Regions from separate parts of the Acholeplasma sp. ORD1043 genome, predicted to be linked through region 1. Evidence: a T-box and tRNA genes for the amino acid it is inferred to sense, from the RefSeq annotation. Region 1 holds a T-box; the other holds one or more tRNA genes.
What was found. The T-box of region 1 lies ahead of serS (serine--tRNA ligase). A T-box ahead of a tRNA ligase gene usually reads a tRNA of that ligase, here a tRNA-Ser.
Positions count from the first base shown of each region.

Region 2: it encodes a tRNA-Ser, which carries the amino acid that the T-box ahead of serS (serine--tRNA ligase) is inferred to sense. The anticodon was not compared.

Region 1 covers NZ_JAQLOJ010000010.1:25,781-29,217, reverse strand. The annotation lists gene serS (serine--tRNA ligase) at 57-1,325, opposite strand; T-box leader at 1,379-1,580, opposite strand; gene PG914_RS04665 (ABC transporter ATP-binding protein/permease) at 1,597-3,437, opposite strand, start outside.
Region 2 covers NZ_JAQLOJ010000001.1:167,857-171,293, reverse strand. The annotation lists gene PG914_RS00815 (ATP-binding protein) at 1-431, shown strand, start outside; gene ptsP (phosphoenolpyruvate--protein phosphotransferase) at 431-2,146, shown strand; tRNA gene PG914_RS00805 (tRNA-Ser) at 2,157-2,247, shown strand; gene PG914_RS00800 (IS3 family transposase) at 2,408-2,551, shown strand; gene PG914_RS00795 (hypothetical protein) at 2,798-3,337, shown strand; gene PG914_RS00790 (hypothetical protein) at 3,433-3,437, opposite strand, start outside.

The sequences.
Region 1 (3,437 bases):
CAACGAGTTAAGTTAACTATGGGAAATGTTGTAGAAACTGTGTGAAAATACGGTTTTTACTTAATAATTGTTTCTCTCATGTAGGGCACTAAAACCTCTGGAATAGTTACAGTACCATCAGCATTTTGATAGTTTTCTAGGATTGCAATAATAGTTCTACCAACAGCTAAACCTGAACCGTTTAATGTATGTAGGTATTCTGTTTTAGCATCTTTATCGCGTTTAAAACGAATATTTGCACGGCGTGCTTGGAAATCACCCGCATTAGAGATTGAGCCAATTTCACGGTACATATTTTGACCTGGTAACCAAACTTCTAAATCATATGTTTTCTTCATCCCAAATCCCATATCGCCTGTTGATAATAAAACAACACGGTATGGTAGATTTAATGCTTGAAGCACAGATTCACTGTCTTTTAACATTTGTTGATGTTCTTCTTCAGATTCTTCAGGACGAGCAAACTTAATTAATTCAACTTTGTTAAATTGGTGTTGACGTAAAATACCTCTTGTATCACGTCCAGCTGATCCAGCTTCTGCTCTAAATGCAGTTGTAAATGATACATATCTAATTGGTAATTGTTCGTTTGGAACAATTTCATCACGGTATAGGTTAATGGTTGGAACTTCAGCTGTTGGATTTAAATACCAATCAGTACCTGCAAGATTAAATGAATCTTCTTTGAATTTAGGGAATTGACCTGTAGCAAACATGCTCTTAGCAGATACGATATATGGTGGAATAATTTCTTTATATCCTTTAGCTACATGCAAGTCAATCATAAATGCGATTAGCGCACGCTCAAGTCTTGCGCCTAACCCCATATCAACAACAAATCTTGGACCCGTAATTTTGGCTGCACGTTCAAAGTCTAGGATGCCTAGTTTTTCACCTAATGCCACATGGTCTTGGATTGGAAAATCAAAGTTGCGGATTGTGCCCCATCTTTTGATTTCAACATTAGCTTCTTCATCCTTACCAACTGGAACTTCATCAGCAGGGAGATTTGGAACAATTGATAACATTTCAAATATTTCTTGTTCAATTGCAGCTAAACGTTCTTCTTGATGTGGAATATCAGCTTTGATTGCTTCAACTTCTTTTAAAAGATCGGTAGCGTCTTTACCTTCTCTTTTATATTGGCCAACTAATTTAGAGATTTCATTTCGTTTTGCTTTTTTTGTTTCAACATCGTTAATGATGTTTTTTCTTTCTTCTTGAAGTAATGGGATTTTCTTTAAGAAAGTGTAATCTCCATTTCTACCTTCTAATTTATTTAGCACATAGTCTAAATTTTCTGTTACAAATTTTAAATCTAACATGAGAATGCCTCCTTATATATTTATAAAAAATAAAAGTCCCTAGGAAAAAACTTCCTAAGGACGAATTTGATTTCGCGGTGCCACCTTAATTCTATGATTGCTCATAGCGCTTTTACCATTGATAACGGAATGACCCGGATGGTTTTGCCATCACTCCAGAGTAGATTCATTAACATCTTTGTATTCCTTTACACCAAACCAGGAACTCTCTTTGAACAAATGATGCTAATTACTTAGCTCTTTCAACGTGTTACACATATTATATATTATTTTATTCTGTACGTAAAGCCACAACTGGGTCTTTTCCAGCAGCAATTTTACTTGGGATTAGACCAGCAACGAATGTTAATAAGACTGAGATGATTACTAATGCAATTGCGTGTACATAGAATAGTTCTGCAACATTTTCTGTACCTGTTGCATCAGCTAAGATAATGTTTACAAGTGGAACGATACCATAAGTAATAACAACACCTAAAATACCTGCGATAAATCCAACGATAATTGTTTCTGCGTTGAATACTCTAGAAATGTCTTTCTTTCTTGCACCAATTGAACGTAATACACCAATTTCTTTTGTTCTTTCTAGAACGGATGTATATGTAATAATACCAATCATTACTGATGATACAAATAATGAGATTGCAGAGAACGCAATTAATACTGCAGAAATTGAATCCATAACTGTTTTAATCATTGAAAGTGCGGATGCAATATTATCTGTATGATGAATTTGATCTTCTTCATCTAAACCTTCATTGTAAGTAGATAGAATTTCAACAATTGCTTCTTTTGAATCAAAGTTATTTGGATAAATTAAAATTTGAGTTGGTAAATCGATACCACCTAAAGTGTATAATTGATCTTCTTTAGTATTACCAAATTGGAAAGGCATGTTTCCAATAACATTCAATTCTGATTCTCTTTGTGCAACAACAACATCACTTGTCATATTTAAATCTAGGATAGATTTTGAAACCGCACTTGAATAAAGAATTGCTTCACTAGCAGTAATAAATTCACTATCTGATTTAACAACACCAACAATTTTAACCGTTAAAATAAATTCTGAATTGCTTTGATAAGTTGCTAATAATTCACTTGATGATTTTAATTTAAATGTATTATCTTCGTATTTATAATATGCATTATTTGTAAATATTTTGAATTCTTTACCAATGATTTCCTCAAACGGAACAACAACATCTTCACCTGTTTCAAAGCCTAAGAATTCTAAGATCTTATTTGGTACACGATGTTGATTATCAACCATTAATATCGCTTCATTAGCCGATTCCCCATAGAATCTCCCATATACTGGAACAAAGAAATTTTCAAGGAATTCGTTAGTATAACCACTTTGAGAAACATAATTTCTACCACCAGTACCAAGACCACTTGTTGGTGCTTTTGGATTATAGTTTAAAGTGTCGCCATTTAAAAAGAAGTATTGACCTGTGAAACCATAATTATATACTACAGTTGCATATTCTTCTAAGTCACTTGACTCTAAGTAGTCAATGTATGTTTGTGTAATATTATTTGTTTCAAAACCACTAGAGGTTTGAGGATCATATCCACCAACACCATTTTCGATTGGATCAATTGGTTTTAATTGATTTTGACTCTCACTTACTAGTGCACTAATATCAATATAGCTTCTACTAATTGTTAATGGTAACCCTGCAAATGTACCGCGTTCCATTTCATTTAAGTAATCAGTAAATCCATATTGAAGTGATAAAACTAAAGCAACTCCAATAATACCGATTGAACCAGCTAGGGCTGTAATCAGTGTTCTAACCTTTTTAGTTAATAAGTTTTTGAAAGATAGACGAAGAGCTGTAAAGAATGACATTGATGTTTTCTTAGTGTCATCTTTTCTTAATTCATCTGCTTTAGGATTATATGGATTAGTATCTGAAACAACTAGACCATCTTTTAATCTAACAATACGGTTTGAATATTTTTCAGCAAGTTCACCATTGTGAGTGACCATGATAATTAATTTATCTTTTGAGATCTCAGTTAATAAGTTCATGATATCAACAGATGTTTCTGAGTCTAGAGCACCTGTTGGTTCATCCGCTAAAATGATTGATGGGTTGTTAA
Region 2 (3,437 bases), on a different contig from region 1:
CATTTGATCCAGAAAATGATAAGTTTGCATTACAATTCTTAGACTATCGTTACTATATGAGTTACGATATTGAAGTTACATCAGAAAATGGTAATAAATCATACTTCTCTAAAGTATCTAGAGAAAAATCTGGTGGTGAAACTCAAGTTCCGTTCTATATTGTTATTGCAGCATCATTCCAACAATTATTAACTAAGAATAGAAGAGTTGATTCTGGATGTATTGTGTTATTTGACGAAGCATTTAATAACATGGACGAATCAAGAATTGACGCGATGATGAAATTCTATAATTCATTATCTATTCAACTATTTATTGCAGTACCGCCTCAAAGAGTTTCTAATATTATTAACTATGTCACAACTTCACTAGCAATTGTTAAAGATAATGACTTTGCGATTGTTGAAGCATTCAACAGAGAGGTTATATAATGGAAAACAAAATTTTTGGTATTTCAACATCAAATGGGATTGCAATTGCACAAATACATCATTTAAATGAATTACCATTGATTCAAGTTGGTAAACTTGGAAAAGGGTATGATATTGAAGTTAAAAGACTAGAAGCTGCTTTATTAACTGCTAAGAAGGAACTTACTTCGCTTTATCAAGATATTGAAAAATCAGTTGGTAAAGATCAAGCAAGTATCTTTAATGCACAAAGTCTGATGCTTGATGATCCAATGCTTAAAGAAGAGACTTTAAAGAAGATCAAAGAAGATAGTACTTCTGCAGAATATGCATTCCGTCAAACAATTTCTGAAATGATTGACCTTTTTGAAGCAAGCGAAAACATGTATATTAAAGAACGTGTTGCAGATTTAAAAGATATCATGAGAAGAGTCTTAGCACATCTTACAGGTATGAAATCTTCAAAACACTTAATTAATAAAGATGTAATTTTAGTCGCTGATGAAATCATGCCAAGTTTAACTGCTACTTTGGATAAAAAATACATTAAAGCGATTGTTACATTAAGTGGTTCTAAAACAAGTCACGCAGCAATTCTTGCGCGTCACTTAGGTATTCCTGCAATTTCAGGCATTGATGTTTCGAAACTTCCAGAAAATCAATTAGCAATTGTTGATGGTAAAAAAGGATTTATTATTTTAGATCCAAGTGAAGAAGAGGTTCAAATTTTTAAAGATAAACAAAAACAAATTATTAAAGAACAACAAGTATACTTAAAACTTAAAAATCAAAATGGTAAAACTAAAGATGGTAAAGAAATAGGTATTCTTGCAAATATTTCAGAACCAATTGACATTGAAAATGCCAAGGAACAAGGTGCAATGGGGGTTGGTTTACTACGTACTGAAAATCAGTATATGGAATCAAGTGATTTCCCGACTGAGGATGAATTAACTAACTTCTATTTAGAAGTTGCATCTAACTTTAAAGATCAAAAAGTAGTTGCAAGAACATTAGATATTGGTGGCGATAAAGAACTTCCATATCTATCAAATAGAGGCGAATTAAATCCATTTTTAGGTAATCGTGCAATTCGTTATAGTCTTTCTTATCCATCACTATTTAGAACGCAATTAAGAGCACTTTTAAAATCAAATAAATATAAGAATCTTTCTATCATGTTACCTATGGTAACAGTAAAAGAAGAATTGGATGAAGCAAAAAAGGTTATTGATACAGCAATTTCTTCATTAAAAGAAGAATTTGTGGATGTAAATTTACCAAAATTTGGTATCATGATAGAGGTGCCTACAGCTGCACTTCATATTGAAACTTTAATTAAGTATGTAGACTTTGTAAGTATTGGTACAAATGATTTGATCCAGTATTTATTTGCAACCGACAGAACGAATGAAAAGGTAGCAAATTTATATCAACCTTATCATCCAGTTGTCTTAAGAACAATTAAAAATATTGTTGATGTTGCACACAAAGCAGGTAAGAAAGTCTCAGTATGTGGTGAAATGGCATCCAATCCAAAACAATCCTTACTCCTTGTTGGTTTAGGTGTTGATGATCTCTCTATGAATGCAAATTCTATTGCAGAGATTAAATATCTAATTTCTAAAGCAGACAATAAAAAACTTCAAAGTATTGTTAGCGAAGCATTAACTTTAGAAACAAATAAAGAAGTAAGTGAATTAATTGAACAATATTATAAAGAGCTAGCTGACTAGCTCTTTTGATGGAACAATACTCAAGTGGCTGAAGAGGTACGCTTGGAAAGCGTATAGGTCTGTAAAAGGGCGCGGGGGTTCAAATCCCCCTTGTTCCGCCATATTAGCACAACAGTGTTGATACAATAGTATCAACTTTAAAAATAGGAAAATAGGGAGATAATCCCTTTTTTCTTTACAGACCATCAGTTAATAAATTGAATAACTGTGATAGATTGTATAATGCTCTATTTCTGGACTTTATAGAAACACGAAAGCTCAATAAAAACACAAAAGGTTAAATCTTTATCTGATTTAATTAGAACAATTGATGAGTATATCTATTGGTATAATCACGATAGAATAAAATTAACTCTAGGTGGTTATTCCCCAATACAATTTAGACTCATGAATCAACAAATATGATACAATAACTACAAAGAACATAAAGTACAAGAAAATGGTATCAGTTCAAAATTGGTGGGAATTCTGGAATTCGGATTACTACTATCAAATCATCGGTCAGTAATATTTTGGTTATAGTAATTAGAAGATAACTTGTAGACTATAAAACGAAAACAAGTAGCAGTGACTATTAACTAACAGAGTCACTGCTACTTTATAAGTCAAGTCATTAAAATACTTGTATAATAGCATCTGAAAGGATTAACATTGAAGAAAACTTTATTGATAATCGGTGTTGCAATTTTGTTATTTGCATTGGATATGATTTTAACAATTTACTATATTCAAAATTATTACCATCTTGTTGGTGAGGGAAATCCACTGGCATCAACAGAATATGGTTATTTGATTTTGCCTGTGAATGCCATTTATTTGATTTTCATTATCATAGCAGCTATTGTTATGGGTAGATATAAAACCATCGTGTTAAAATCAAAAAGTGTTCTTGATTATATTAAAAATCTATATTTAAGTAAACATAATAATTTCATATTTGTGAATGGATGTTTTACTTTGATCATCGCATCATTTGTTTCAAGAGCAACCGCCATTTTTGATTGGCTTGTTTTTGGTTTCTATAAAGAAGAGTTTTTTCAATCTCGGTATGCAATCATTCGTTCATTAATGCCTTTAGGAAGATATGATGTTGTCACCGGCATAATAACAGCAGTTATAGCAATTCCTTTCTGGTTTTATATGGAATATATAAAATCATCCTTGCAATTAAAAAGGGATCAATCCGAATGAACGATATAGGAAAGTAATTTCAATAATACGCCAAATAAAAGAGGATCAAATTGCTCATGTGAATCATCTTTTTAAGTTTGAAAGATACATTGAGATTATT